Regions from separate parts of the Ornithinibacillus xuwenensis genome, predicted to be linked through region 2. Evidence: a T-box and tRNA genes for the amino acid it is inferred to sense, from the RefSeq annotation. Region 2 holds a T-box; the other holds one or more tRNA genes.
The links. The T-box of region 2 lies ahead of alaS (alanine--tRNA ligase). A T-box ahead of a tRNA ligase gene usually reads a tRNA of that ligase, here a tRNA-Ala.

Region 1: it encodes a tRNA-Ala, which carries the amino acid that the T-box ahead of alaS (alanine--tRNA ligase) is inferred to sense. The anticodon was not compared.

What each region holds. Positions count from the first base shown of each region.
Region 1 is NZ_JBDIML010000007.1:82,256-98,809, forward strand. Features, by position in the region: gene ABC228_RS16765 (acetoacetate--CoA ligase) at 1-163, shown strand, start outside; gene ABC228_RS16770 (DUF4097 family beta strand repeat-containing protein) at 401-1,492, opposite strand; gene ABC228_RS16775 (thiol-disulfide oxidoreductase DCC family protein) at 1,603-1,995, opposite strand; gene panF (sodium/pantothenate symporter) at 2,078-3,529, opposite strand; gene ABC228_RS16785 (YhdT family protein) at 3,526-3,807, opposite strand; gene ABC228_RS16790 (RNA polymerase sigma factor) at 4,030-4,572, shown strand; gene ABC228_RS16795 (ankyrin repeat domain-containing protein) at 4,538-6,574, shown strand; gene ABC228_RS16800 (5'-nucleotidase C-terminal domain-containing protein) at 6,944-10,651, opposite strand; gene nagZ (beta-N-acetylhexosaminidase) at 10,883-12,580, opposite strand; tRNA gene ABC228_RS16810 (tRNA-Ala) at 12,719-12,791, shown strand; gene ABC228_RS16815 (anti sigma factor C-terminal domain-containing protein) at 12,883-13,812, opposite strand; gene ABC228_RS16820 (RNA polymerase sigma factor) at 13,799-14,305, opposite strand; partial or broken gene ABC228_RS16825 (polynucleotide kinase) at 14,554-14,709, shown strand; gene ABC228_RS16830 (ZIP family metal transporter) at 14,890-15,705, shown strand; gene ABC228_RS16835 (ArsR/SmtB family transcription factor) at 15,907-16,239, shown strand; gene ABC228_RS16840 (heavy metal translocating P-type ATPase) at 16,239-16,554, shown strand, end outside.
Region 2 is NZ_JBDIML010000001.1:273,325-289,878, forward strand. Features, by position in the region: gene aspS (aspartate--tRNA ligase) at 1-744, shown strand, start outside; RNA gene ssrS (6S RNA) at 869-1,058, shown strand; gene ABC228_RS01700 (RsfA family transcriptional regulator) at 1,186-1,860, opposite strand; gene ABC228_RS01705 (replication-associated recombination protein A) at 2,036-3,319, opposite strand; gene cymR (cysteine metabolism transcriptional regulator CymR) at 3,503-3,922, shown strand; gene ABC228_RS01715 (cysteine desulfurase family protein) at 3,953-5,095, shown strand; gene mnmA (tRNA 2-thiouridine(34) synthase MnmA) at 5,106-6,218, shown strand; gene ABC228_RS01725 (tetratricopeptide repeat protein) at 6,294-6,950, shown strand; gene recD2 (SF1B family DNA helicase RecD2) at 6,982-9,303, shown strand; gene ABC228_RS01735 (hypothetical protein) at 9,371-9,565, shown strand; gene ABC228_RS01740 (AI-2E family transporter) at 9,610-10,677, shown strand; T-box leader at 10,719-10,925, shown strand; gene alaS (alanine--tRNA ligase) at 10,979-13,618, shown strand; gene ABC228_RS01750 (IreB family regulatory phosphoprotein) at 13,727-13,996, shown strand; gene ruvX (Holliday junction resolvase RuvX) at 13,997-14,410, shown strand; gene ABC228_RS01760 (DUF1292 domain-containing protein) at 14,429-14,713, shown strand; gene mltG (endolytic transglycosylase MltG) at 14,873-15,988, shown strand; gene ABC228_RS01770 (O-methyltransferase) at 16,088-16,554, shown strand, end outside.

The sequences.
Region 1 (16,554 bases), on a different contig from region 2:
CTTACCACGGACATTAAATGGTAAAAAACTTGAGATTCCTGTTAAGAAAATCCTAATGGGACAATCCATGGAGAATGTAGCCAATAAAGGTTCCTTGAGTAACCCAGATTCTCTTTATTACTTCGAACAATTCGCAAAAGAAAAAATGCCCTCCAAGTCCTAATGGGTAGTAGCTGTAGGGAGGATATTGGTGATTTTTCTGACAGATTGGCTATTGACAATACTAATCTATTGGTTGGTTTGCTTCATTTTCTTAAGGGTCCAAAAACGGATCTCGGAACGCACACGTAAACAGGATCTATTTCTATCATTTATTCATAGTATTATCATTGTCATAATACTAGTCATTATCTATTTCATTCAGAACTAAAAGTAGGGAGTCTAATTGACTCCCTACTTCTTATTTCGTGACAATGACATCCTTTGAAGCTGCATGCTTTGAAGAATACATGATTACGTTACCAGATCCAGTACGCAAACGAATTGTTTGTTCACCTTCCCCAGCTTTACCTTGAAGGCTTCTTTTTTCCTTGTGCTCGATACTCATTGGGATATTTGCTACAATCGATCCTGAACCCGTCTTAATATCGAACATACTGTTAAGCTCATACTCCTGAAACTCTAAATTAATATTGCCGCTACCCGCTTTCAAATCTAGAGTAGCGTTCTCTTTTATCGTTAAGTCGATATTTCCAGACATCGCATGTCCTTTAATATCTCCTCGAGTATCCTGAAAGCTGATTTTACCAGAAGAAACAATAGCTTTAATGGTTTCCGCATATAAATGCTCCGCTTCAATTTTTCCAGAGCTTGCATGTAAATCAACATCCTGCATTTGAACATCCTGTAAATGAATACGCCCTGAACCAGCCCTAACATCTAGCTGTTGTCCTTTTATCCCCTTCATCACTACTTTTCCGGATACCACTTCTCCATTGATATCACCATACACCGAATGAACATCGACACTTCCCGATGTTACCGTGAAGTCTAATTGTTCCACTTTAACTTCTCGTATAGTAAGCTTACCCGAAACACTAACAGATTTAATTTTTTCTGCACTAATTTCAGATAGCTTGATGGCGCCAGAAGTCGCATGCACATTTAAGCGATTTGCAATCAATTGCTTTGCAGAGATTTTCCCGGAAGCAGTTGCAATATCCCAATTCTCTGCAATATCTTTTGGAACCTTCAATTGCAAATGACATTTCGGCATATTTCCAAAGAGCATAAAGGTCACCTTTTCCTCTTTTTTAGCAGTAATCGTTAATGTATCTTCCGTGTGTTTGGTTTTAAGCTCTGGACCGCCTTCATACGTATGCAACACAACATCAACTCTTGGATGCTCATGAACAACTACCTCAACCTCAGCACTAGATGTAGACATGATAAGATTTTTTACGCGAGTACACGCAATTGTTGCTTCTTGTATGATCGTTTCTCTAGGAGTTTTTCTTAACAAATTTAGTAAACCAAATCCCTTATTTTCCACAAATACCAGCTCCTATGTTTTAAAAAATTCTTACCATTAGTGTACTAGAATGACGGTTATTCACAACGTCCTACTGATGGAGGTATTCTCAGCCTTGAGGCTGATATTACTTACTCTAAAAAACGATCCCGTAATGCAGGTGAAGGAATCATACAGCTGTCACGTTTCCCAAACCATTTATAGCGGTTACGAGCAATTATTTCATAAACAAAATTACGAATTGGTCTTGGTACAATAATAAAAAGATAGGATAGCTTCCACAATCCCTTTAAATTTCTACAAACCTTTAGGGCTGCTGTAGATTTCACATATACGTTATTATTCTCTATATAAACAAAGCTATCAAGCTCCTTAGGGATACCATTCTCCTTTAAAAGACTTTGCCCAATATCACTTTGTAGCGAGGTAAATTTATAGATCCCTTTTGGATCACGTTTAATAATAAACTGGACACTAGAATTACAGAAGTTACATTCGCCATCAAAGAGAATAATTCGATCCATAGCAAGCACCTCCATTCGGAAGATATTTATCACTTTTTGCCTACAGGAAAAGCGCCCCTCCAATAGAGCGCTTTTTACTTTATTAATAAGTTGGCTTTAATTCATCCGGTATCATTGATTTTGTTGCCATACTAACCACAACATATGCTACAAATGAAGCTACAATTGGCAGAACTACTGCATGCATACCGAATGGCTGTGGGAATATGTCAAAATCAGAAAGGATATACAACCCTACTCCGACAATCATCGAAGCTATCGCACCATACTTGTTACCATTCCTCCAGTATAGCCCAAGAACTACTGGCCATATAAACGCAGCTTCTAATCCACCGAAAGCAAATAAATTTAACCAAATGATTAAATCCGGGGGATCCAGTGCAAGAATAAATACAATTACCCCTAATATAGCTGTAATTGAAATACTTAGTTTCTTAATACGTTGATGTGAAGCATCCGGGCGAACATAATTAATATAGACATCTTTAATAATAGTCGAACTGACTAAGATTAATAAAGAATCAACTGTTGACATGATTGCTGCCATTGGCGCAGCCAATACGATACCTGCAAGCCAAGGAGGCATCACCTCTAAAGCAATAAGTGGCATTACCTTATCCCCAACATCAATACCAGGTAAAATCGGTCTTGCGAATACACCGATTAAATGCATATTTAACATAATAAAACCGACTACAATCGTACCGATGATTAATGCACGATGCATCGACTTTGCATTTTTGTAAGACATTGCACGCACCGCTATTTGCGGCAAGGCAACAACCCCAACCCCAACTAAAATCCAGAATGACGATACGAAGGCAGGTGTTAACGTCCCATCTGCCCCATATGGCGTAATTAGGTTTGGATTCTCCGCACTTAAGTCTGCAATAATATTGGAAATTCCTCCACCCGCAATTATCGTTGCTATTAACAAAATCAATGTCCCAACAAACATGACACTGCCTTGTATCGCATCTGTTAACGCAACTGCACGAAAACCACCAACTGTAACATAGATTAATACAGAGAGTGCAAAGATAAACAAAGCAGTCGTATAGGAAATACCAGTCAAGGACTCAATTAGTCTAGCGCCACCAATCCATTGTGCAGCCATCGCTGAAAACAAAAATACAATAATACTAATTGCCGACAGCACAACAACTGAAGTAGATTTATAGCGTTCCTTTAAAAAGTCCACCATCGTAATCGCATTATACTTTCTCGTTACAATGGCAAATTTTTTCCCGAGAACCATTAATACAAAATAACCTGTTGCCACTTGTGTCATGGCAAGGAGCACCCAGCCTAGTCCTTGGGTATAAGCTGTCCCCGGACCACCAATGAAACTACTGGCGCTTCCATAAGTAGCTGTCATCGTCATGGCAAGAATAAATCCACCTAAACTACGATTCCCTAGAAAATATTCCTGCATAAAGGATTGAGATGATTTTACATATTTACCAGCATACATACCTGCTGCAAAGATAATAATTAGAAAAATAATTAACGGAATTAGTGCTTCAAGGTTCATGATTGATCCTTCCCTTCTTCCTCATCATCAAAGGGAACTTCAACGAAAAACAGCTTTACGACTAAGAATACTAGAATTACCATAACAATAAACCCAAGGACACAGCTATAGAAAAACCAGTCTGGTAGTCCAAAGACCTCACCATACTCCTCGGGGTCTTTACTTCCTAGCCCATAAGCAAAAGCATACCACCAAATGAAATTGAATATGACTAAACCAACACCAATTAGTGCTTCTCGATTGGCAATCTTATTGCGATAATCTTTCTTATCTTGCAATCTAGACCCCCCTTGTCTATTCGTACAATATTCACTATCTACTATATAGTATAGATATGACAAAAGAAATAATTAAATATCAGTATTACTTCGTTCAGATTTTATTATACCAATTCTAAAATTATCCTGTAAAATGCCGGAATTTGAGCCCATTTTGAATATAAATGCAATTTATCTCAACTAAATTCGTCTAATTAAATGAAAACCAGGAGGTGATGTATTGTGTCGCATAATGAAATAATATCAAATTGGTTTGAGCGCTATGGAAATGATATTTATCACTTCTTAATATATCGAGTTGGACCAACAGATGCCGAAGATTTATTGCAAGAGGTCTTTATTAAAGCATTAAAAGGTTTTAATGGTTTTAAAGAAAACGCTACACCAAAAACTTGGCTATTTAGTATCGCAAGAAATATCGCTATTGATGAATCAAGAAGAAAAAAGTCAAAAAAATGGGCAGATACTATTCCAATTGATACAAGCAATGAACCAAAAACGAATGACTCTCCTGAAACGATTTTAGATTTCAATGAAGAAACAAAAGCTATTTATCAATGTATTCAGCTTTTAAAGCCTAAATACCAGGATGTCATCATCTTAAGAGGAATTAAGGAACTTTCCGTTCAAGAAACAGCTAGAATACTAAAATGGAGTGAAAGTAAGGTAAAGTCGACACATTATCGTGCAAAAAAAGCCCTACATGAAGAACTAAGGAGGTGCTTCTCTTATGAAGAGATTAAATCACCTAGAACGATTAGATGAACACTTAAAAATGATGCCGAAGCCTAATTTAACTAGGGATAAGAAAGATAATATTAAGCATGCCATCCAGAATACGAGGATTCCTGCAAAACCGAAGCGAAGTTATAAAGCGATTACCACTTCTCTAGGTGCAATTGTAGCTACCGTAATCTTTGCATTTTTAATATACGGCAATCTTGGCCATAACCCGCAATCTACTTCCCTAAACTTCTCAGATTTAGTGGAAGAGAATATCGATAAGATTGTCGGAACATTCGATGGTGAAAAATTTTCTTCAGAGGAAGGCGAAATAATTGAACTCTTTTCCAATACTGTAGGTACGATGGAGTTAACAAAGACTAAAAAGGAGAGCTTAGAAATAACTCATTCATTAGAGCTCTATAGTGCCCATGCCATAATAAATACGATTCATTTTGGTGAAAGCAATTTGATGCTAGTAGACGGAAAACAATACGAAGTAGACCCTTCAAAATGGGAGGAATTTAAAAAAGTATTCTTTACAGAGCAATACCAAATAGACGAGGAAGATACCGAGAAATCACCTCTAGAATCAGAAGATGCTTCGGTCCTATTAGAAGAGGAACTTGCAAAATCACCACGTGAACGAAACTGGGAGAAAATACTAGCATATGTAAAGGATGGAGCAAATCCAGACAGGGCTCTACTATTCGCGGCAGAGGAAAATAACATTACCGCTGTTACGCAACTACTTCAGGAGCAAGCAGATCCAAATACGACCGATGAATCCGAAAACACTCCTTTAATGCTAACAAGTAGGGTGGAAATAGCTTCTATTTTATTCGATTATGGTGCTGATATTGAACTTCGGAACGAGCGAGGTTACAGCGCTCTAGTAATTGCGGTTTATGGACATCATACCCAGATGGTCCAAAAATTATTAGAATTAGGAGCAAATCCAAATACAACAGTCCAAATGGATAGTGAGATAAGCGTATTATGGATGGCTGGAAAATACAATGACCAGTCTATTAGAGATTTACTAATTCAGCATGGTGCTACCCTAGTAGATGGTTATGATCAAGAATCTTGGATGATATCACAATTCCCTTGGTTAACCGACATGCTGGAGGATGACCTACTTTCATATGCTGCTACAGGGAGATTACCAGGAGTTCCTATGATTCAGATTCCATCCGACCCCAATACGTTTGCTAATCGTTATGGTGAGCCATTTGAAACCATTACGGTTAACGATGGTATTGCGCAAGTTTATGGTGATCACATCTTTATAAAACCAGGTGAAAACGAACTATATACTTCCTATCGGTATGAACTGAACCCCGGCGATGTCGTCAAGGTTGCTAATGTTGAAAATGTACTAGGAGAACCAAGCACGGTAACTTCTGAACAAGACTTACGAATTCTCTCTTATAATCTTGAGCATTATGAACTTCAGTTTACTGTTGAGGGAAGCGAGAGCTATTCAAAAGAAGAAGCACGCGTCATATCGCTAGAATTAATCTATAAACAACCAGGCATAGTCGAACAGGCAAATAACGTATTAACCTTATTACAGGAACAAGATATGAATGGTTTAGCAGAAGAAATTCATCCGGATAAAGGCGTAATCTTTGCTCCATATTTACAAATACAGCAAACGCCAATGTCTGAGGAACATGAACCTATTAATTTCCAGACTAATGAAATACCTGGTCTCCTAAATGACTCGACCATATATAATTGGGGCGTTCAAGGAGCGAGCGGGCTACCAATTGAAATGACAGCCGCTGAATACTTTGATAACTATGTGTATACGAAACAAGAACCTGATGTATTGTATGTGAACGAAGAAGCACATGGAGGAACCGAATACTTGTATAGCGTCAGAGAAGTATATCCAGATGCACAAACGGTAGAGTATTTCTATAATGAAACCCAAAGTGACTACGATTTAAGCTGGGCCGGCCTAATGCTAATCTTTGAACCATATCAAGGTGAATGGAAATTAGTCGGTATTGTTCATAATGCTTGGACGCCATAAGAATGGTGGATGTATTGGGGATTCAGCGGTTCGGGTATTTTTATCATCGGTTGTTCCAATTTTATCAGCGAATCAGGGGGTGTTATCAGCGCATTCTCGTTTTTATCAGCGATTCTACGATTATATCAGCGAATCGGGACTTTTATCAGCGAATCAACATTTTATCAGCGAACCGGGACTCCTTTTCGTCGGTCTCATGATTATATCAGCGAATCCAATGCTTTTATCAGCGATTCTACAATTATATCAGCGAATCAGGTGCTTTTATCAGCGATTCTACGATTATATCAGCGAATCAGGTGCTTTTATCAGCAATTCACCCATTAACTATAAAAAAGGGATCCCCTTTCCAGGAGATCCCTTCTTGTATTAATCCTCTAAGCTTACTTGTAGAACTTTATCTTCATATTCTGCCATTTCAAATGTCTTTGATGTTGTTCCATCTGTTACTACAAGTGTCACTTCTTTTTCTCTCAAAATGTCTACATGTCTTTTATTCAAAAGGAGCATTCTGATTTTCTTTTCGTTGTAGATATTGATTACTACTTGAACACCATGCTCGAGTGCTACTAAATCCTGCATGTAAACGGTGGCCATCCCGTTATTTTTCTTTGGCTCCACTTCTACAACTGGACGTTCTTCGCCATCACCAGGTTCTTCGTCCGTGACAGAAATTCTTCCTTCTGCTTCATAGACGATTGGATGTGATTCAGAACTATTAAAGCTTCTTACATAGTTAACGGTTGCTTCAATGTCCTCTGGTCCCATAATTGGATTTTGTCCTAATTCTTTAATTGGACCTTCAGAAGTTCCCATATAATTATTTACTGTCAATGTATACACTGCATCTTCATCAATTGGCGTGCCATCTGGGAAGGTAATATCCACGACTTGTTGTAATTCTGGGTTGTATGTGTAATGGAAACCTGCAATGCTATAATCTGAACCATAGCTTGATATTTGCTCGTTCAAAATTGGGTATAGATCTGCACCCGTTATTTCAACCGTCATTAACGTATTACCGAATGGCTGGATATTATATAGTTCTCCCCACGTGATTGGTCCAGCAGGAAGGATATCACGGATTCCGCCACCATTCATCATGGCAAAGTCACTGTCCATTGCCCAATTCATCCCATCTGCAATAAGATTTCCTAAGCCATGGTCACTTCCATTCGTATAGCTTCCGGATAAATCTTGAGCATTGTATCCCACTACCTCATTAATAATAGGTGCAATTGCTTCCTCGTAATGAGTTAACGTCTCTGCAACCTCTGCATTTGGGGTATAGTCGCTTTGCTTAACAAATACGATTTCCGCTTCCTTCTCTACAATATCACCAGTCGTGCGATCGATTTGAATATCTACATCTGCAAATGCTTTTCCATATTCATTTGCTTGCACAATTAACTTATTATCTACTACGGCATTATTAACAACATGGTTATGTGCCGCAAAAATAATATCTACTTCATCATTGATGGTGTTCGCTAAATCCGCAGCCTCTCCAGTAGCAGAATCACCAGATTGATTTGCTGGCATATGTGCTAATACGACGATTGCTTCTACACCTTGATCGGTGAGCTCCGCTACCGCATTGTCGACTGCTTCTGCTTCATCTGTAAAAGCTATACCTTCTAGTGATGCAGGCATTACCATGTTCACTGTTTCAGTTGTGTTGACACCAATAAATCCAATCTCTACACCGTCTACCTCTGCTATATAATATGGATCAAGGAATGTCTCGCCAGTGTCTTCATATACGCAATTTGCACATAGAACAGGGAAGTTCATGCCATCATAGCCATCTGTTCCCTTACCTTCTGGGTGTTCACCACCATTAACCATTCGCAGTAATTCATCTAAGCCTTCATCAAACTCATGGTTTCCAACTGTACCAACATCGAATCCGATTTCTTCCATAATCTCCACAGTAGGCTCATCCTGTAGTAATCCAGATACGGGTGAGCTTCCACCAATCATATCACCTGCATGTACAATTAAGGTGTTTGGATTTTCCGCTTCCCGTTCCTTAATTGCTGCAGCTGTATAATCCATTCGTCCGTACATATCCTCTGTTCCGTCACCATCTGGGTCCATCATATATTCTTGATCAATTTTCCCATGAAGGTCATTCATGCTCAAGAGTTGTACTTCTAACATTTCTGGGTTTTCACTATCATCTTCACCAACAGGAGTATATCCATAGGATTCCGCTTCCTCTGGACTAGAAAAGAAAATTCGTTTATCAACTGGAACCTCTGCCCAGTCCTCTGGCACTACATATTGCATTGTATCCGAATTCCCAACATATCGTAACAATCCCTTTTGATCGTCAAACGCACGGAATACAAACGGTAATTCTAATAATGGGTTTTCTGGATTCCAAATTCCAAGTCCTGCATCCTTCGCTTCTCGAACAGCATCCTGAAATACCGGGTAGGCTTCTTCATCAATTGGCGCAATGAAATATGTTGATGCATAGCCTTGAGCAACCATTTCAAGATTGATGTTTACGTTATCCTCTTTACGAATAACCTCCGCCAAAATTCTTCCATAATCATCTGTTGGCTCATCACCAATCTTCAAATAGATTTCATCACCAGGCTGTAGCAACTCACTAATATATGATTTTGCTAATTCTCCATAATATTTCTGGTTTTCTTTAATTTCTGCTCGAGCAGGGTCATCATTATGAGCATCATAAGTCTCCGCTGTGTCGATATTCAAGAAACGTACTCTTGTTTGACCAAACACTGGTGACTCAATTCGAATCGTATCACCATCTGTGATACTTTCGACTGTAGTTTCATAAAGACCCGCTGCAGACGGCGGCTCCGGTTGTTCTGCAGCCACTTGAATATCCTCTTGCTGAGTAGGAATCAGCTGATAATCGTTATATTGGCTCACGATTGCTGTAATGTCATACCACATATCTGATTCTATTAAACTAATATCCAATGCATTTTGCATGACTCGTAGAGTTGTTCCGTTGAACTCCGCGTCCACTACTGAAACATTATATCCTCCACCAGCTGGACTCTCTGGGATATTATCTATAAAGCCATTAATCTGTACTAACTGTCCCTCATAGGACTCCGCAACAGCAGGGTCCTGTAATGCTTCTAATGTAATTGATTTTGGTTCTGGTAACGGTTGCCCTTGCTCCACAACCTCAATTGTTGATGGGACGATTTCTTTTAAACCATTATAGGAATCTAGTTCTCCTATAACTTGTACACGGTCTCCCTTTTCTACTGATGGTAATTCCCCTTGTTCAAAAGCAAATAAATTTATACCTGCTGTATCATCTTGAATATAAGTTGTAAATTGTGTCCCATTGCTTAATGCTGCATTATCTGCCGTTATAATACCTTCTACTTTTACAACGGTACCATCAGACAAGTCTCGAACATCAGCAATTGGCGTCACTTCTGCACCTGGATCATCTGGGTCACCAGGATCTCCTGGGTCACCTGGATCTAATCCATCCAGCACATGATTTCCAAGGTAAGCAAACGTATTTTGTCCATATTCTGTCCATTCTAATGCGTCATAATTAGAATTTGGAGCTATAACGGACGCATTCCTTACAAATGTTACATCCTTCGCAAAGTCACTATCTTCACCAATATTTCCAAATACATCTAGTAAACTATCATGGTTGCGTAATACAATAACGTCATCACCATTAAAGTTAATAACTGCTCCATTCGTTACATCTGCTACATTTTGTATCTCTGCTGATGCGCTTGGATGAGCTAATACCAATACATCGCCATGTTCTAGTGTTCCGGAAAGTGTTAATGACTGACTCGGTGTCTGGGAACCATTACTATACAACTCGATTTGATAGTTTGATAGATCAACAGACTCCCCTGTGCCATTAAATACTTCAATCGCCTTATTGTAAGAACTTCCCTCTATATACTCAGAGATGAATAGCTCTTCGGCAAATTGATCTACTACCTCATTACTCTCTGCTGCACTCATAGCAAACACATTAGAAGTATTCATGAATACAAGAGCAAAAATAAGAAATAGATTTAGCAACTTTTTGATCGATGCTTTTTTCATTTGTACCCTCCATTTTTCATAGAATATTGATGCAAATTTGCATCTGACAATTCATTATTACCACATCCACCAAGCTGTTTCTATTAACTTTTTGTAAATAGAGGGAATATTCCATACTATTAGCCTATGATATGTTAAAAACAGTTATATATACCCAGATTTCTGATGTAGGGTATTATGACTATAATTATCAATAATAAAAAAGACTGTTCCCCGAAAGGAACAGTACCACTAGTTATTTAACACCTTATCAATCGATTCATTTAATTCTTGGATATCCTGATAGTCAACTTCCTTATCCCGAATACCATATTCCTGCTTTAACGCTAGAATTCTAGTAACACTTTCATTTATTCTTGCTTCAGAAATTTCACCTGATTCAACGGCTTGCTTCAACGCACGAAATGCTTCTACAATATCCTCATATTCTTTACTGACAAGAATAATATCGCTTCCCGCCTTAACCGATTGTACAGCTGCTTCACCTGTGTCGTAATGATTCTTTATCGCATCCATCATCATATCATCCGTAATGATTACACCATTAAAATTTAATTCTTCACGAAGTAAATCTGTCATGATCGGCTTGGACATGGATGAGGGAAACTCTGCGTCAAGCTGTGGGAATAAGATATGTGCGACCATCACCACATCAGCACCTTCTTTTATCGCATGAACAAACGGGATTAATTCCAACTGCCTAAGCTCTTCTAAACTTTTGTTGATTTTCGGCAATTCTAAATGAGAATCGACCGATGTATCACCATGACCTGGAAAATGCTTCATCACTGGGATAATATTTTCATCCTCCATACCTTTCATCGTCTGAATACCGAGGTTACTAACCAACTCAGGATCTTCACCAAATGAACGGTCTCCAATTACCGGATTATTAGGATTACTATTCACATCTACTACTGGCGCAAAATTTAAGTTCATCCCAAAAGTCTTTAGCTCTTGTGCTAAAATCTTACCAATTTGATAAGAAAATTCAGGATCATTTTTTAGGCCAATAGCTTGATTGGTTGGAAGCTCACGAATATCCCCAGGCAGTCTAGTTATGCGCCCACCTTCTTGATCAACCGATAAAAACAATGGAACTTTGTTGGATGAATTTATCCGTTTGATGCTATTTACTAAATCAAGTGTTTGGCCAACTGCCGTTAAATTTTTGCTAAAAAAGATAACCCCGCCAATTTTGTAGTCTTCAATCAAGTTTATGGTTTCAGCTGTCGTTGTCGTCCCTTCGATTCCAGCAATCATCATTTGACCAATTTTCTCATCTAATGTCATGGAATCTATTAAGCTAGGAATATCATTTACGATATTTGTAACCTCTGTATAGACGGAGATATGATGTACCACTGGATTAGGTTCTTCGTCTGTCGGCCGGGGCAAAATCCACTTTAACTGATAAAGCTCATTTACCTGATAGACAAGAATGATTTGATCCGTGCTCTCATCCTTATAGTAGTGCTGTGCATCTGGGTTTCCCTTTGCCTGAATAATATCCTCAAAATGTATTTGTTGCAGTTCCTCAGAAAAGGACCTTACGTCAAATACTGTATGATTCTTATAACCAAAGGTAATTCCCTCACTAGAATAATCAATATAAGTCCCCTCACCAGCAATTGTTTCGCTAGTAGGATCACCCCAATTACTAATGACCTCCTCAATACTTGATTCTCCAGCTACTACGGATACCTCTTCCACTTTACCCTCTGCGGCATGTTCAAAGATTTCACCAATCCGTTCATTCGGGGCATTCACGGTAAAGTCATCCTTATTTTCTACTTCATGTTCAATGTCCTGCACATCTTTTGCATCATGTGTATCTTTTAATTGAGTCAGCTTATCCCCAAAGAGGAAAGCACCAATAATTATGAGAAGGACTAACACTAGTACACTATATCCAATTGCCTTTTTCATCCGACACTCGCCCCCTTAAATATTTCTCCACTTAATTAGACGTTATGTTCTTAATAATGTTTCATGTATACATTTTGAAGTCTAATCCATATTGAAATAGATTACTGGAGATATTATAATTATAACATCTAATTATTTGGGGCATTAGCTCAGCTGGGAGAGCGCTACACTGGCAGTGTAGAGGTCAGCGGTTCGAGCCCGCTATGCTCCATTCATACAGAAAGGACTCAACCCTTTATTCTTATTGGGATTGAGTCCTTTCTTATTTTGAGACAATACTTTTTTAAAACCAAGACCATCCATTAATATTTATCAATCGTTAGCCCAATTACAGAGGCCCTTATAATATCTATCTCTTTAAACCTTTTCAGTTCACTCGGTGTACCACTTACGATAGCACCGCTTATCAGATACTCCGTGTTGGTAGATTCAACTCCTGGAATTTCGATTGTAGAATCGTTATTTTCCCAGTATGGAGAGTCTTCTGAAACAGGTAGACCATAAGCGTCATCTCCATGCATTACATGGAAAAAATCCGATTCACTATAATGCAGCTCATTAAAATGTTCAGCATTTGATTTATCAATCCATAACCACTCGACATTCTCTCCGCCTATAATTTCTCCAAGTTCTTCTTGTTTCATCGGTCTTACAAACGATAATGCAACCTCAATTAACGTGTTTTCATCTAGGCCTGTTGCAATTTCCAATTCATTAGGTAATTGATGGTAACCAATATGAGGATAATAAAAATCAATCTCTCTTTCATTATTCAAGTGATTGTACCGTACCGTTCTTTCAAGCTTACTTGTGTAAAACACTTCAACTCTAGTTGGGTTTGTTTGCTTAACGTCACCAATCGCAGGATATTCCTTTGTTACGATTTCCCAAGGAATCAATCTATCCCCCATTTTCTTATAATAGGTAAATTTTCCTTCTGCACTTAGAAATCCATATGAAATACTGGCATCAAGATCCACAATCCCAGCACCTTTGCCTGGGGTACCATGAATTTGCTCCGTTAATCTTTCCATTTCTTGTTCAAATTTCTTGTTAATGAGTGCTTTACTTCCAGCTTGAAGGAAAAATATAATGGCGCATACTGTAAGGACAGAAATAATGATATAAAGGCTAATTTGTTTCCATTTAGTTTTTCGGAAGGCTTTTTGAAATGCAGCACTACTAACAAAATCTCTTTCGCCTATTTGTTCTGTTTTTCTATTCTTGACCATCTTTTTCCTCCTTATATATTTTCAACAATTTCTTTCTCGCACGAAATAGATTCGTTTTTATCGTACTATTGCTTATCCCCAGTAATTCAGATATCTCTGAATATGATAAATTTGACTGGTATTTTAACAGAAGAAGTTCAGCATAGTGGGGCTTTAACTTTAGAAGCATTTCATTTAATTCGTTGGTGCGTTCCTTTGCTAGCATAATCAATTCAGGAAGTTCAGATGTTTCTTTTTCAAGCATGCCATCGTCAAAATGAAGTATGTATTTTTTATTTTTTCTACATTGGTCATAGTAAAAGTTAAGCGCAACGCGTATTAACCAGCTGCGAACGTTTGATAGTTGAATCGTATCCGAGTATCTTAGATATTTATATGCTGTTTCTTGAACTGCATCTTCGGCATCGATATGGGGGATTCCCTTACTTACTAAGTATCGATAAACCATATTTAGTTCGTTATTTAAGTCCCCTAAAAGCTCTCCTTTGCCCATGTCCCTCCCCCTTGTTTATAAGACGTTTTACAAAGATAAAAGTATACAAAAACATACGAATTATTTAATTCTGAATTTAGATTTGCTTATTCTAAGAGGTAATACCTTTCCCATCGAAATATTTTCAAATATAATCGTTTTCAACGCTACTTCTTCAACTGATTGTAATCTTTTATTCTATCTCTCTATAGTTTGGAATGAACTGGTATCTCCTTTTATGATACCACTTAACGTCCACTGTCCATCGATACCCACATAAGAAGCAGAAGCTAGCGCTAAAGGAATTTTCACTGGGAGTAGAAGGTATTCGAAGATTTGTTCATGAGGAATCGATTGAAAGAGTGCATGAATGTGTGCTCGGTACATTAGCAATGGAATCGGATCGTGTTGATCCGAGATTATAATGAAGTAGCTATTGTGTCTTCCTTGCATACTAAGGAAGTGCACGGATCACTTTAGTTGGTCTATTATCATATTCTAGCTATATATCAATTGGTTTACTTATAAGAATAAACTTGCTATATTGCATATATTGAGTATAGAAGTATATTAACTGCTTTTTTTGAACATCAGGGGTGTAAAGAATGGTTGAGTTTTTTGCTACATTGAGTCCAGTATCACAAGCATTATTAGGAACATTATTTACTTGGGGTATGACTGCACTTGGTGCTGCCTTAGTTTTTACAACGAAAACAATGAACCAGAAGCTTATGGATGGAATGCTAGGATTTGCAGGTGGCGTCATGATTGCTGCTAGCTTTTGGTCTTTATTGTCACCTGCAATCGAAATGGCGGGAAATGACAGTTGGCCCGCCTGGCTACCTGCCACAATAGGATTTATGCTTGGTGGTATATTTCTTTGGGGAGTCGATAAGGTTATTCCACACGTACATCCAAACGCAAAAATAAACACGGCAGAAGGCATTCATCCTGATAGGCGAAGAAGGAGTACGCTATTAGTCCTTGCCATTACACTTCATAATATTCCAGAAGGCCTTGCCGTAGGGGTAGCATTTGGAGCAGTTGCAGCTGGTTTTCCATCAGCATCATTAGCGGCTGCCATCACGTTAGCGATTGGAATTGGTATTCAAAACTTCCCTGAAGGTACTGCGGTTTCAATGCCATTACGGCGAGAAGGAATGTCAAGAAGAAAAAGTTTTATGTACGGACAATTTTCAGGTATGGTTGAGCCGATTGCTGCTGTAATTGGTGTGTTGGCAGTAACATTAATGGAACCACTTCTACCATTTGCCTTAAGCTTTGCAGCTGGAGCAATGATATTTGTAGTCGCTGAGGAAGTAATCCCAGGTTCACAAGAAAATGGTAACAAAGATCTTGCTTCCATGTGTTTAATGATTGGTTTTACTATCATGATGATTTTAGATGTGGCACTTGGCTAAATGAATGAAGTTTATGTAATCTAGGTCAAAGGAGCAATACATAGCGTATTGCTCCTTTGACCTTTTTATTTTGAGCATCGCCCAGTTATTACATTGCCCAAATGATTAAAGGTCGTAAAAGTTTGACACACATATTCGATATTGCTAATATGATAGCAATATAACATATTAGTCATTCCTAATATATAAGGAGGGGAAATGATGTTAAAAGTAGATGTTGAAACAAAAGTAAAGTTCCTACATGGATTTTCCCATAAAACTCGCATTCAAATACTCGAATGTATAAAAGACACCGAAAAAACCGTATCACAAATCGTTGCTGATATTGAAGGAAATCAGTCTAACATTTCCCAACACTTAGCCTGCCTAAAGGGTTGTGGGATTATTGTTGGAAGACAGCAAGGAAAATATATGTATTATAGCTTACGTAATAAGCAGATTCGTGACTTATTGTCCATGTTTGATGATGTACTAGTAGATGTTAAAAATGATGTAGCTACTTGTGAAAACCATATTGAAGCCGGTGATGTATAATGTCCGATAAATGTTGTAGTTCAGAAAAACTCAAAACTGAAGATACTCAAGCTTGTTGTAATAGTCATTCTGAAGAATTAAAGTCGGGGAAGGACAACAAAATTGAAAGTAGCTGCTGCAAGCAGCAATCCTTTCAGGAAATACCCTTAACTACTGAGAAATCATCTTGCTGTAATTCAGAAGATACAAAAGATGATTGTTGTAGTCCTCATGCATCGGATCCAGTACTTGAGGAAAATTCTACGTGTTGCAGTAGCTCCAGTGACGAGCGTAATCAAGGAAATCCAAGCTGTTGTGCTAGTCATGAAGACGAAG
Region 2 (16,554 bases):
TTAACGGAATTCGTCAAGGTATATGGTGCAAAAGGCTTAGCATGGTTAAAACTCGAAGGCGAAGAGCTAAAAGGACCAATTGCAAAATTTATTACGGAAGAAGAAAAATCACAAATTATTGAGAAATCCCAAGCAAAAGACGGTGATTTACTATTATTTGTCGCTGATAAAACATCAGTTGTTTATGATAGCTTAGGTGCACTACGTCTGAAGCTTGGAAAAGAATTGAGCTTAATAGATGAGAAGAAATTTAATTTCCTATGGATAACAGATTGGCCACTTCTAGAATATGATGAAGAGCTAGGTCGTTACTTTGCGGCGCATCATCCGTTTACAATGCCGTTTGAAGAAGATATTGAAAAACTTACAACAGATCCTAGTAGTGTACGTGCAAATGCATATGACCTCGTACTAAATGGATATGAATTAGGCGGTGGCTCCATTCGTATCTATAAACGAGAGCAGCAGGATCAAATGTTTAAAGTACTTGGTTTTACCCAAGAAGAAGCTAATGAGCAATTTGGCTTTTTACTAGAAGCGTTAGAGTATGGTGCTCCACCACATGGTGGAATTGCCCTAGGTCTAGATCGCATTGTGATGCTACTAACTGGTAGAAGCAATCTACGGGATACCATTTTATTCCCGAAAACGGCTTCTGCATCAGACTTACTAATGGATGCACCAAGTGAAGTAAATGAAGGACAGCTAACAGAGTTATCTATTCGATTAAATCAAGGGTTATGACATATCTGGAGATATGTTGATTATCTGTAATAATTGTAATCAATACTTCATATAAAGGCATATTGAATCGATTATGATGCTGTGTTAAGATAATTTTACAAACGTAATGCATTACGAAAAAGAGTCAATCCTAATATGTTAGTCTATAGTATACGTTTTGACCGAACAGTTTGAAAAAGGGAGCCTGATTGTTTTCATATCGCATACATGCCTCATACTTAACGGACAAGAGGACGTATAATATATGGAACAAGGCACCCACCTGCAATGAGCGGGGATCAAAACTAGATATAGACGGCATCATTGGGATTGGCGTTACATAGAAGAATTACTGGTTAGATTTTTGCAGGGAAAGCAAAGATTTAGCCAGTTTTTTTGCCTTGAAGTGATTAGAGGAAAGCATGAAAAAAACCCCTTCAAATGTGAAGGAGTTTCGTCCTATTAGTTAGAGCCTTGTGCAATTTGTTCTAGATTACCGTTTTTATCCATTCGAAACGCGGGAGCTTTAAAGGATCCTTGATCCTCAAGCACGGTCATCTTTCTAGCCCGTTCCATGATTTGTACAAACACTTTATAATCTTCCTGGATGGAGGCTAGTTCACTTTCAGTTTCTGTTAGCTGTTTTTCTAGTTTAGTAATCTGTTCTTTTAGCATACCATTTTCTCTTTGTGCTTGATCAAGAGAAACTTTTGATTGATTGGAAGCATAATAGTCTTTTTTTAGTTGATTTAGAAACTGAATGACGGTTTCAAGCGTAATAGTCGATTCTGTTGGAGTCTGCTCCTCCAATACAGGACTTGGTTCTTCTAGTTCCGTAACGGATTGATAGTTTTGCTGAAAAGCGACAACAGAAGGTCTCGTATGTTTTTTCGCTTTTTCAAGCGCACGCTTCTTTTCCTTGCGCTGCCTTTTCGCAAGATCAATCGCATTAATATATTTCTTTCTAATTTCTGCATTCCATCTGAATCCACATGCGGCAGATGTGCGGTTTAATTTATCTCCAACCTCTTCAAACGCATTTAGTTGTGTACTTCCTTCACGAATATGACGCAATACGGTTTCTGCTAATAGTAAATCGTCTTCGTGTGACCAAGCATCTTGTCTCACTTTAGTCATTTGTATTTCATCTCCTTTTCCAGTAACTACCTGATCGAAACAATAGATTTTGTAACTAGTATTTTTTGTGTTGGTAAAAAGTCAGTTCATTAGATAGAAAGTTTTATAAACCTGACTTTTAAATTATTGTTTACTTTTCAATAGTTTGGACGAAAGGCGATTTTTTTATACCTCTTTACTTATGATTCTTTTTCTCTTGATTTAACTTTTCATACACTTTTTTCATAGCCTGTTCAAATTTTCCTGTTTCCTTTGGATAATAATATTGTTTGTTTATTATAGAGTCAGGTAAATATTGCTGGTTCACCCATCCCTTTGGATAATCATGTGGATATTTATAATCAATTCCACGCCCTAAGGATTTTGCTCCTTGGTAATGAGCATCCTTTAAATGGCTTGGAACGTCACCGCTTTTTCCCGCTCTGATATCTGCAAGTGCTGCGTCTAGTGCCTGATAGGCAGTGTTGGATTTCGGTGATAAGCAGAGTTCAACAATAGCTACTGATAAAGGGATTCTAGCCTCAGGAAATCCAATTCTTTCAGCAGCTTCAACCGCTGCTATTGCACGTGGTCCTGCTTGAGGATTTGCTAGACCGATGTCTTCATATGCAATAACAATCATTCTTCTGGCGATTGAATCTAAATCTCCTGCCTCAATTAATCTACCTAAATAGTGAAGTGCCGCATCTACATCACTACCACGAATTGACTTTTGAAAAGCTGATAACACATCGTAATGCGCATCACCATCTTTATCATGGGAGAAGCTTTTCCGTTGCATACATTCCTCAGCAATAGGTAAATCAATTTCAATTTCTTGCTCCCTATTTGGTGGTGTAGATGCAACAGCTAACTCTAAGCCATTCATGGCTGCACGCATATCACCACCAGAACTTCCTGCAAAATGTTCAAGTGCTTGTTCGGTTACTTGCACAGCTTGATTACCATAGCCGTTTTGTTCATCTTCAATCGCTCGTACTAGTGCTTTTCTAACGTCATTTGGCGTTAAGGCATGTAATTCAAATAAATGGCAACGACTACGTATAGCTGGATTTATAGCATGGTAAGGATTACTGGTCGTACATCCAATTAACGTAAGCAAATTACTCTCTAAATGAGGTAGCAGAAAATCCTGTTTTCCTTTATCAAGCCGATGTACTTCATCAAGGATCAGTACCATGTGTCCTGACATCTTTGCTTCTTCTACAACAATCTCCATATCCTTCTTCTTGTCAACAACAGCATTAAGCATGCGTACCTGCAGATTTAGGCTTTTTGCAAGTGCTGTAGCCATAGAGGTTTTCCCGGTGCCGGGTGGTCCATATAAAATCATGGAAGCTAATTGTTTCGCCTGAATCATTCGATATAGTATTTTTCCTTCTCCAACCAAATGCTCTTGTCCGATAATTTCATTTATATGAGTTGGTCTCATTCGATAGGCAAGAGGTTTTTGTTTCATTTTGATCGTCCTTTGTATAAAATAATAGTTTGGTAATCTTAGCGTAATCTTGAACGACATAAAATGCAAGGCACGAATCTTTTGTGCTATAATACCATGTATTTTCATGTTGGATTAGATAATGGTATAGTAAATATAGAAAAAAACACGTTGGTAATACGTTCGGATAGAGGAGTATAAGGTATGAAAATTTCTACAAAAGGCCGTTATGGTTTAACAATAATGATTGAATTGGCTCGAAATTATGGTGAAGGACCAATCCCGCTCAAATCAATTGCGAAAGATAATGATCTATCAGAACATTATTTAGAACAGCTCGCATCACCATTACGAAATGCTGGATTAATTAAAAGTATTCGTGGTGCGTATGGTGGCTATATTTTACCTAGGGAACCAAAAGAGATAAGTGCTGGAGATATTATTCGTGTACTCGAAGGACCGATTGCATTAGTGGAAGGAATAGAGGATGAAGAGCCGGCAAAGCAAGCCTTATGGAAACGTGTTACCGAAGCGGTACGAGAGGTTTTAGATACAACTACTTTAGAGGATCTAATTAACCACGAGAAAGATACCCAGCAAGATGGCTATATGTTTTATATTTAATGGGGCAGGTATTAGAAAGGAAGAAGCACTATGGAGCATATTTATTTAGACCATGCAGCTACTACTCCTATGAATAAACAAGTAATTGAGGCAATGGTACCAATATATGAAGAAGTATTTGGAAATCCATCGAGTGTCCATTCGTATGGAAGAAAAGCAAGGCAGCTTCTGGATGAAGCAAGACGAGTTTTGTCAGGAAGTATTCAAGCAAATGAAAAAGAAATAATATTCACAAGTGGTGGCACAGAAGCTGATAATCTAGCACTAATTGGCACTGCTTTTGCCAATAAACATAAAGGCAACCATATTATTACAACCTTGCAAGAGCATCATGCGACACTGCATACTGCTGAGTACTTGGAAAAAGAAGGATTTGATGTAACCTATCTTCCAGTTTATCAGGATGGGAAAATATCCGTTGAGGATTTCAGAGAAGCATTAACCGACAAAACCATATTAGTTACCATTATGTATGTCAATAACGAAACTGGAATTATACAACCAATTCCTGAAATAGGTGATATTTTAAAGGACCATCAGGCATATTTTCATACAGATGCTGTACAAGCATATGGTTTAATGGATATCAATGTAAACCAATTAGGTGTTGACCTTCTATCTGTCTCTGCTCATAAAATAAATGGACCGAAGGGTATTGGGTTTCTATATGCAAAAGAAGGAATTAAATTGAACGCTCTACAATTTGGTGGTGAGCAAGAGCGAAAGCGCAGGCCAGGTACTGAAAATGTAGTAGGTACAGTAGGCTTTCAGACTGCTGTTGAAGTTATGCTAAAAGAAAGAGATGAACGCAACAAGACTTATGCGTCCTATAAACAACAGTTCTTGAAGGCATTAAAGGATGAAGGCATAACCTATCAGATTAATGGTGATTTAGTGAGCACGATTTCTTCCATCGTAAATATTAGTTTCCCAGGAACAGATGTAGAAAAGCTGTTAGCAAATTTTGATTTATCTGGTGTAGCAGCATCAAGTGGAAGTGCCTGTACAGCAGGTTCAGTTGAGCCGTCTCATGTACTTTCAGCAATATATGGTGAGAATAATCCATGTACAACAAATTCAATTCGTTTTAGCTTTGGAGCAGCAAATACAAATGATAACGTGTTAGAAGCTGCTCGTCGAGTTGCTAAAATTGTAAAACGCTTAGTAAAGTAAGGTGATAGAAATGAAAACTAACCAAGATATTCGTGTTGTTGTCGGCATGAGCGGTGGAGTAGACTCATCCGTAGCAGCGTTATTATTAAAAGAGCAAGGATATGATGTTGTTGGTATCTTCATGAAGAACTGGGATGATACCGATGAATTTGGTGTGTGTACGGCAACAGAGGACTTTGATGATGTCGTCCGGGTTTGTAATCAGCTAGATATTCCGTATTATTCGGTTAACTTTGAAAAGCAATATTGGGATAAAGTATTTACGTATTTCCTAGATGAATATAAAGCAGGTAGAACGCCAAATCCAGATGTGATGTGTAATAAAGAAATAAAATTCAAAGCATTTATGGATTATGCGCTAGATTTAGGAGCGGATTACCTTGCAACTGGACATTACGCCCAAGTACGAGAAAATAACGGAAAATATGAAATGCTCCGAGGGGTAGACTCAAATAAGGATCAAACTTATTTTTTAAACCAATTATCGAGTGATATTTTAGAAAAAGTAATGTTTCCGCTAGGGCATTTACCAAAGTCTAAAGTGCGAGAAATTGCCAAAGAGCATGGATTGGCTACTGCAACGAAAAAGGATAGCACTGGTATTTGCTTTATTGGGGAGCGAAACTTCAAGGAGTTCTTAAGTGAATATCTTCCGGCACAGCCAGGAAAAATGCAAACCCTTGATGGCGAGGTAAAAGGCAAGCATGATGGACTTATGTATTACACAATTGGACAAAGGCAAGGATTAGGAATTGGTGGTGCAGGAGATCCTTGGTTTGTTATAGGGAAGAATTTACAAGATAATATTCTATATGTTGAGCAAGGATTTCATCATGATACCCTATATTCTGATGAACTACTAGCCACCGATGTAAATTGGATAAATCCTGAAGAAATTTCCAAAACATTTTCATGTACAGCAAAATTCCGTTATCGTCAGGAAGATAGTGGTGTAACGGTACATGTGTTAGAAGATGGTAATGTAAAAGTGGTTTTTGATGAAAGTCAACGGGCAATTACACCTGGACAAGCAGTTGTCTTTTATCAAGGTGACGTATGCCTTGGCGGTGGAACCATTGATAAAGTAATCAAACAAAATCAAGAATTAGACTATGTGGGATAATATTGGATGGGATCACGATACTTTTAATCCGTGATCCTTCCTTGTATCCTACTTGCAATTGTAAGGAGCATGAGTATGAATAAAATTGAAAAAGCAGTTAATTTAATGAAAGAGAATAAGTACGAGGAAGCAGCTAACCTATTCAACACTTATATAGAGGAAAACCCTAATGATCCTCTAGGCTTTGTTAATTTTGGGAATCTATTATTACATATAAATGATTTGGAGCATGCGGAGAATTTCTTCCATAAAGCAATCGAACTCGATGTCACAACTGCAACTGCCTATTATGGATTAGGAAATTTATATTATGAGCAAGAAGATTTTCCGAAAGCTCAGAAGAACTTCTTAGCAGCGATTAAAAATGGTTTGGAAGAAGCGGATGTTTATTTTATGCTTGGAATGTCACATCAAAGTCAGCAACAATTTAAGCTCGCGATCCCATATTTACTTCGCGCAAAAGAAATAAATCCAAACGATCAAGAAGTGCTATTTCAATACGGGCTGGCATTAGCACAAAGTGAACTATTATCAGAAGCGAAGGAAGTATTTAACGAAGTTCTGCAAATTGATTCAGAACATAGTGATGCACTGTATAATCTTGGGGTAATTGCATTATTTGAGGACGACGCTACAAAAGCATTGGACTTATTTGATCAGGCACTACAATTAGATCCAAATCATGTGTTAGCAGCAAATGGAAAACGAGTTGCGGAAGAAGGAATAAACTAAGTAGTTATGATTGGAATGTGAGGTATTTGAAATGGAAAATGAGCAAAACATGGAAATAGAAGAATATATAAAAGGCGAGCTTCTCTATACAATTTTCCATAATGATATCGAGCATTTCTCTATCGCAAAAGTAAAAATACTAGAAACAAATGTGAAATATGATGAGAAGGAAATTGTGATAAAAGGTTACTTTTCCAATTTACAAGAAGGTACGGTGTACAGGTTTATTGGACAAGTTGAAAAGCATCCAAAGTTTGGGACACAATACAATGTTTCATCCTATCATACCTTTATTCCTGATACGAAGGATGGGCTTATTTCCTATTTATCTAGTGATATGTTCTATGGTATTGGAAAGAAAACAGCCAAAAAAGTAGTAGAGCATTTAGGAGAGTCAGCGGTATCAAAGATTTTGAATGACCCAAATATACTATCATCCATTCCTGGTTTAAAAAAGGAAGCAGCAACTACAATTACCAAAACACTTCAAGAAAATCAAGGCTTTGAGCATGTTGTGGTGTTTTTGGCAAAATATAATATCGGCTTAAAAATGGCACAGAAGATTTATGAGCAATATAAAGATGAAGCAATTGATATCTTACTTGATGATCCATATCGGTTTGTGTTTGATATTGATGGATTTGGGTTCCAAACGGCCGATGAAATTGCAAGGAAGAATGGAATTTCTTTAACGAGTCCGAATCGAATTGGAGCTGGGTGCATTTACATCCTGCAGAAAAGCGTTGGGGATGGACATGTGTTTCTTCCACTGTCAGCATGCGTTGACGATGTTATGTTATTGTTACAGAATGCTGAAGAGCCGTTAACCGATAATCAAATTAGCGATACTTTAGAAGGATTGAATACGGAAAAGAAGGTCATTATTCATAATGGGAATGTGTATTTACCATCGTTATATTATGCGGAGGATGGTTTCGCTTCAAGTTTAAAGCGGCTAATTGCAAGTCCCATTGAAGAAAATACGACACTTGCTGATTTGATGAAAATTATAGGTGATATCGAAGAAGAAGAAATTTTAAGCTATGGAAAAGAGCAATTTGCGGCTATTGAACAAGCATTAAAGTCAAAGTTGATGATTCTAACAGGTGGTCCAGGAACAGGGAAAACGACTGTCATTAAAGGAATTATCAAGGCCTATGCTGAAATTCATAAGCTTTCCACTGACCCTCAAGCATACGAGCATAAGGCTGACTTTCCCTTTGTACTGACAGCCCCTACAGGTCGTGCCGCAAAGCGGTTAACAGAATCAACTGGTTTACCAGCTGTTACAATCCACCGGTTATTAGGCTGGAATGGTAGTGAAGGGTTTGAGAAGGATGAGCATGAGCAATTGGATGGGAAGTATTTAATTATTGATGAGTTTTCAATGGTTGATATTTGGCTAGCTAATCATTTGTTTAAGGCCGTACCAAATGACATGCAAGTGCTAATTGTTGGGGATGAGGATCAGCTACCATCTGTTGGTCCAGGACAAGTATTAACAGATCTATTGGAAAACAATCGTATTCCAAAGGTTAGCTTGCACGAGGTATACCGTCAAAAGGATGGCTCGAAGATTATTCAGCTTGCCCATGCCATCAAAAATGATAGTTGTTCTATGGAATTATTGGATAACGATCAGGACTTTAGCTTTATTAATTGTCGAGAACACCATGTAGTTCACGTCATAACACAGGTCTTTGAAAAGGCAATGAACAAAGGTGTTGATGTTAGAGATATTCAAGTGTTGGCACCGATGTATAAGTCACAGGCTGGTATTACATTAATTAATAATGCCTTACAAGCGTTAATTAATCCTAAGAGTAAGGACAAGCGAGAAGTAAAGGGAAATGATGTTGTTTTTCGGATTGGTGATAAAGTAATTCAACTTGTAAACCAGCCCGAGGATAATGTCTTTAATGGTGATATTGGTGAAGTTGTAGCAATTTTTGAAGAGGATGAGAATGTTGAGCATGTGGAACAATTAGTCGTATCATTTGATGACAGAGAAGTTGTTTATGAACGAAAAGACTACATTAATCTCATGCACGCCTACTGTATTTCCATTCACAAGTCACAAGGAAGTGAATTTCCAATTGTTATCCTTCCAATCGTATCAACCTATCATCGGATGCTTCGGAAGAATTTAATTTATACGGCTATTACTCGCGGGAAGCAATCACTCATTATTTGTGGAGAAAAGCAGGCATTCTTTAAAGGAATACAAACTCTAGATACAAATAAGCGTTATACTTCATTGAAGGAGCAATTATCAGAACGTCTAGTAGGGATTCCTGATATCGACAATGCTTCAGAAGATGATCATGAGATTTCTCCTTATGATTTTATGTGACTAGGTATATTTTGCCAAAATCGGGAAACGCTAGCATAATACCTATCATATTTTCAGGAGAGATCTTATGTTTATGCGATGCCCAAATTGTAGTAGTAAAGATATTGGTAAAATCGGTTCGCAGCAATTTTATTGCTGGAATTGCTTTGTAGAATTATCTGTAACAGGAAATGAACTTACTGTACATCAGGTAGAGTCTGATGGTAGTCTAAGCTCGCTTAATGATCTTTTTACAGAAGAAGAAAGAAAGCTAGAATGGTAATCCTTTAGTATTGAAAACTACTCTCATACTAAGGGGTGATCAACGTGTTTTCGCAGAAGAAGCCAATTAATTTTTTGTATTGGATTATTACTGGAATATTTGTATTTCTATTTATTTTTTTGCTTGTAAAGCTTTTTCCTTATTACAAAGCTTTTTTTTCGTTCTTATGGAATTTAGCCGCTCCATTTTTGATTGCATGCTTGATTGCCTATTTACTCTATCCAATTGTGCAAAAAATTCATCAATATAATATCCCTAAAAGTGTAGCGATATTAATCATTTACCTCATTTTCTTTGGTGGAACTGGTTACCTAATCTACCGTGTCTATCCGGCAGTGGTTCATCAATTAAGGGATTTGGATGAATATTTACCCCAATTAGTAGAAATGTATCAAGCTTTAATCTATCAAGTGTATGAGTCTACATCCTTTTTACCAGAAACGGTGCATGACAAAATTGATGAGACAATTAGAACGATTGAGTTGTCAATGGATACATTAATTGGAAATCTGATTGGTGGGATAACGAAGGTTTTAGATATGGTTATTATCATTACAGTCATCCCTGTTCTCGTTTTTTACTTCCTAAAGGATTACGATAAGATTAAAGACTTTGTAAAAGGCTTTATTCCTAGTAAATTTCAGAGGTCCTCTAGTAATCTTGTCCATGCCGTGGACGAAGGGCTAGGTAACTATTTACGAGGACAATTGCTTGTCTGTTTGTTCGTCGCTATCACGAGTTATATTGTTTTTCAATTTATGGGATTAAAATATGCGCTTCTATTAGGTATTTTTATGGGATTAACGAACATCATCCCATATTTTGGACCAATTATTGGAGCTATACCTGCAGTGCTACTTGCTTTAACGATTTCAGGTAATATGGTGTTATTCGTCCTAATCGGGGTTTTTGTGATACAGCTAATCGAGAGTAACTTTTTATCACCCTATATAGTTGGTAAAAGCACACGAATTCATCCAGTAGCCATTATTTTCGTCTTGTTACTAGGAAGTAAGCTTGGTGGAGTTTTAGGCATGATATTGGCTGTACCGGTTCTAACCATTTTAAATGTTGTTACGAAACATATTATCTTGATGGTTCGAGAGAATTGACTTTTGAATAAAAGTTATCTATAATATCGTTTAACTATAGCAATAATTCGTTGAAGGTTCTGAGTACATGGAGCTCGGTTTCAAGAGAGGGATTTCCGCATGGCTGGAAGAAGTCCTAACTAGAACCATGGAAAGCTAAACCAGAGTACGGCTAATCCCCGTCGGTTTCAAACCGTTATCATGATGAAGTGATGGACAACATGGTTGTTCATAATTAGGGTGGTACCGCGAATAATCTCGTCCCTGCAGTTGTGCAGAGAGGAGATTTTTTTATTGCAATATATATAAGGAGGAAATAAAAATGAAGAATTTAACATCCGCACAAATTAGACAAATGTTTCTCGATTTCTTTCAAGAAAAGGGGCATAAGATAGAGCCTAGTGCATCTCTTGTTCCTCAAGATGATCCAACACTTTTATGGATTAATAGTGGAGTTGCAACACTTAAAAAGTATTTTGATGGCCGAGTAATTCCAGAAAATCCCCGGATTGTAAATGCACAAAAATCGATTCGTACGAATGATATTGAGAATGTAGGTTATACAGCAAGACACCATACATTCTTCGAAATGCTTGGTAACTTCTCCATTGGCGATTATTTTAAAAAAGAAGCAATACTCTATGCATGGGAGTTTTTAACGAGTGAAAAATGGTTAGCATTAGACAAAGAAAAGCTTTCGGTAACTGTTCATCCAGAGGATGATGAAGCATATGATATGTGGCTAAATGATATTAAGCTTCCTAAGGAACGGATTATTCGTTTAGAGGAGAATTTTTGGGATATAGGAGAGGGTCCTAGTGGTCCAAATACCGAAATTTTCTATGATCGTGGTGAGAAATACGGTAATGACCCTGATGATCCTGAGTTATATCCAGGAGGAGAAAACGATCGCTATCTAGAGATTTGGAATTTAGTATTCTCGCAATTCAATCACAATCCAGACGATACGTATACACCTCTACCGAAGAAGAACATTGATACAGGAATGGGTCTTGAGCGCATTGTATCCGTAATTCAAGATGTACCAACTAATTTTGAAACGGATTTATTCATGCCGATTATTAAGAAAACAGAGCAATTAGCCAATGTGAATTACGGTAAGGATCAAACAAGTGATACAGCATTTAAAGTTATTGCTGATCACCTAAGAACTGTAAGCTTTGCCATTAGTGATGGTGCGTTACCATCAAATGATGGAAGAGGCTATGTGTTAAGAAGGTTAATTCGTAGAGCAGTACGCTTTGCAAAGGAGATTGGAATTGAAAAACCATTTATGTATGAATTAGTTGATACAGTTGGTACGGTTATGAAGGACTTCTATCCTGCAGTTTTGAACCAACATGATTTTATTCAAAATATTATTAAAGTAGAAGAAGAGCGATTCCATGAAACATTGAACGAAGGTCTAGATATATTGACGGAGATTATTGAAAAAGAAAAAGTAAAAGGTTCAACCGTCTTTCCTGGTGAAGAAGTATTCCGTTTGTATGATACCTATGGTTTTCCTAAAGAACTAACTGCTGAGTATGTGGAACAACTAGGCTTCACAATTGATGAAGCAGGTTATGAAGCAGAAATGGAGAAGCAACGTGAACGTGCTAGAAATGCAAGACAAAAAGTAGACTCCATGCATGTACAAGATGAGATATTAGGAACAATTGATATTGAAAGTGAGTTTATTGGCTATGAGAAGCTAGAAAGCAAAACAAAAATTGCTGCCATTGTGAAAGATAGTGAATCAGTAGACATTGCAACCGAGGGGGAAGAAGTGTTACTCTTTTTACATGAAACACCATTTTATGCAGAAAGTGGTGGGCAAGTAGCTGATTATGGGAACATCACTTCCAATCAAGGACATGCGATGGTAAAAGATGTACAAAAATCACCAAAGGGTCAAAACATTCATCGCGTTGTACTAGAGAGTGGTGAATTACGTGTAGGAGATAAAGTACATGCCGTTGTTGATTTGGATTCACGCAATTTTACAATTAAGAATCACACAGCAACCCATTTATTACATCAGGCATTGAAGGATGTACTAGGTACACATGTAAATCAAGCAGGTTCACTTGTAGCACCAGAAAGATTACGTTTTGATTTTTCTCATTTTAATGCAGTTTCAAAAGAAGAGCTAGAAAGAATCGAAAAAATTGTCAATGAGAAGATATGGGAATCCATTTCATTAGATGTAAGCTATAAAACTTTAGCTGAAGCGAAGGAAATGGGGGCAATGGCTCTGTTTGGTGAGAAATATGGCGAGATTGTACGTGTGGTTAAAATCGACGGTTACAGTCTAGAATTATGTGGTGGTTGTCATGTCCGTAATACCTCTGAAATTGGACTCTTTAAGATTGTATCAGAGGGAGGAATCGGTGCTGGTACAAGAAGGATTGAAGCAGTAACGAGCAAATATGCATATGATTTCTTATCCGGTAAAATGGCATTATTACAAAAAACTGCTCAGCTTGTAAAGACAAAGGAAGAACAAGTACCAGAAAGAGTGGAGGGCTTGTTCCACGAGATAAAAGGACTGCAAAAAGAAAATGAATCATTGAGTGCGAAGCTTTCTAACATGGAAGCATCTTCTATTCTTGATCAAGCGGAAGAAGTCAGTGGTGTGAAAGTAATTGCGCAAAAGGTTAATGTAAAAGATATGAATCAATTACGTACAATGGTTGATGACCTTAAACAAAAGCTAGGATCTGTCATGATATTATTAGCAACAGAAAGTGATGGAAAGGTTCAATTAGCGTCAGGAGTTTCGAAGGATTTAGTGGAAAGAGGATTACATGCTGGTAATCTAATTAAAAAAGCAGCGCAGCTCTGTGGTGGTGGAGGCGGCGGACGCCCGGATATGGCACAAGCTGGTGGGAAAGACCCAAGTAAAATTGACGATGCTTTAAACTGTGTTGTAGAGTACGTTCAGGCTAATATCCAATAAATACAAGATCTACCAAGTATCCTTCATTCTATTAATGAAAATATTATATTAAATCTTCTAAACGTGATAGAATAAAAATAGAGGTAAATAGTGGAATGAGGTGTCGTGATGAGTTCAATAGATAAGACAATGAAATTCAACTTTTCGGAAGAGCCTTTTAATCGTGATATTAAAGAAATTCTGATGACTGTTCATGAAGCACTTCAGGAAAAAGGATATAATCCTATAAATCAGATTGTTGGATACCTATTATCTGGTGATCCTGCTTACATTCCGAGGTATAAGGATGCCCGGAATCTAATCCGAAAAATTGAACGAGATGAAGTAATTGAAGAGCTTGTAAAATACTACCTAGAGCAACAATATAAGGATAATTAAATGAAAATAATGGGTTTAGACGTGGGCTCGAAGACAATTGGAGTTGCTGTAAGTGATGAACTGGGTTGGACAGCCCAAGGGTTAACGACGATTAAATGGGACGAAACTGATATTAAGTCTGCTGATAGTCAGTTAAAAACGATCATTGAAGAGCATAATATTGAAAAGGTAGTTATTGGCTTACCCAAGAATATGAATGGTACGATAGGGGAGCGTGGAGAAGCATCAAAAACGTACGCCAAGCATATTGAAGAGTTACACCACCTCCCAACTATTCTATGGGATGAAAGACTGACTACAATGGCAGCAGAACGGGTCTTATTAGAAGCGGATGTAAGTCGTAAAAAACGGAAAAAAGTAATCGATAAAATGGCCGCGATGATGATTTTACAAGGCTATCTAGACCAAAAATGAAAAGGAGAATTAATTAATATGGCAATTGAAGAAAAAGAACGGATCATCATTCCAGACGAAAACGGGGAAGAGCATTTATTTGAAGTATTGTTTACATTTGATGTAGACGACACTGGCAATTCTTATATTGCAGTGGTTCCAGCTGAACAAAAAGACGATGAAGAAGTGGAAGTTTATGCTTTTAGATATGAAGAAAAAGAAGATAATGATTTATCATTATTTGCGATTGAATCCGATGAGGAATGGGAAATCGTTGAAGAAATGTTAAATACATTGGCTGAAGAAGAAGAGTTAAAGGGTTAAGTAAGATTTTTCTTAGAAGCAGATAGAAGTAGGTGTCGGAATTAGACATCTACTTTTTTCTTAATAATCTTTGGTATTTACTGCGTTTGGATTTTGTAAAACTCCTAGCGTATATTGTCATTTTTTAGTATAATATACCGGATGAGAGGGGTATGATGAATGTCCAAAAGAAATGATAAAGGTAATTTTAAGGATAATTTAATTGCTAGGGGAGAAGAGGCCCGTACGGTTCGTAAGGTCGTAGCAATTGTTATATTATCTATTATAATTATCCTTGCAATAGGTGGAATATCTGGTTATATGTACATCAAATCTGCTCTTGAACCAGTAGATCCAAATAATGAAAAAGGTGTACAAGTTGAAATCCCATTAGGTTCATCTACATCTGGTATTGCTAAAATACTTGAGGAGAATGATATTATTAAGAACTCTATGGTATTTCGGTTTTACATAAAATTTAAAAATGAATCTGGATTTCAGGCTGGAGATTATACTTTTACAAAGTCAATGACTTTAGATCAAATAATTGAGTCACTTAAAAATGGCCGAATTATTAAAGAGCCAGTATATCGAGTAACCATTCCTGAAGGGCTAACGATTGAAGAGATTGCAGCCATTTATGCAGAGGAATTACCAATCACAGAGGAAGAATTTTTAAATAAAGTAGATAATCCAGACTATATTAATCAATTAATACAAGCATATCCAATGTTAACAGAGGATATCTTAAATCCTGAGCTAAGACATCCGCTAGAAGGCTATCTCTTCGCTGCTACCTATGATTTCTATGAAGAGGAACCACCAGTAGAGGTAATCATTCAAAACATGCTGGACAAGTCTCAAGCTGTCATTGGAGAATATTTAAATAAGATGACAGAAAGGGAACTAACCATTCATGAAGCCGTTACAATGGCGTCAATCGTAGAGAAGGAAGCTGTAACAGAGGATCAACGTAAGAAAATCGCTGGGATATTTTATAACCGACTAGAGACTGGAATGAGATTACAAACGGATCCAACTGTTTTATACGCTCTTGGAGGACATAAGGAAAAGGTTCTATTAAAGGATACAGAAGTTGAGTCACCGTTTAACACGTATCATGTTTCTGGATTACCAATCGGTCCTATATCAAACTTCTCAGAAAGTGCATTAGAATCTTCTATTAATCCAGAGGAATCCGATTTCTACTACTTCTTACATGATGGTCAAGGCAATATTTATTATTCAACTACATTAGAAGAACACAATGCATATAAAGCTCAATACATTCAGTAACATACGAGGAAGTGTGATATATCATCACATTTCCCGTTTTTTTGCATAAATATTCCACAACGATGTATCCTAATAGGATAAGTAAAAGAGGGTTTAAAAATGGATGAAAAAACAATCACATACCTAACAAACCATTTACCTGAGTCAAAGGATTGGGTAAAGGAATTAGAAGAACAAGCCAAAATTGATCATATCCCAATAATGGACCCAATTGGGATTAATTTTCTAATGCAATTAATTCGACTAAATAAACCGAAACGCATCCTAGAGATTGGTGCAGCTATTGGTTATTCGGCTTTACGTATGAACGAGGCAAATCCAGAATCGGAAATTGTGACAATTGAGCGAGATGATGTTCGGTATAAGCAAGCTGTTGATAATATTACGAAACAGCAAAAACAGTCTAGTATACAAGTTATTCATGGTGATGCTCTTGAGGAGCTAGAGAAATTAGCAGAGAATAAGGAGAGGTTTCATTGCGTTTTTATCGATGCTGCAAAGGGTCAGTATAAGCGCTTTTTTGAATTGTCCCTCCCGTTGCTAGCCGATAATGGATTTATTATTTC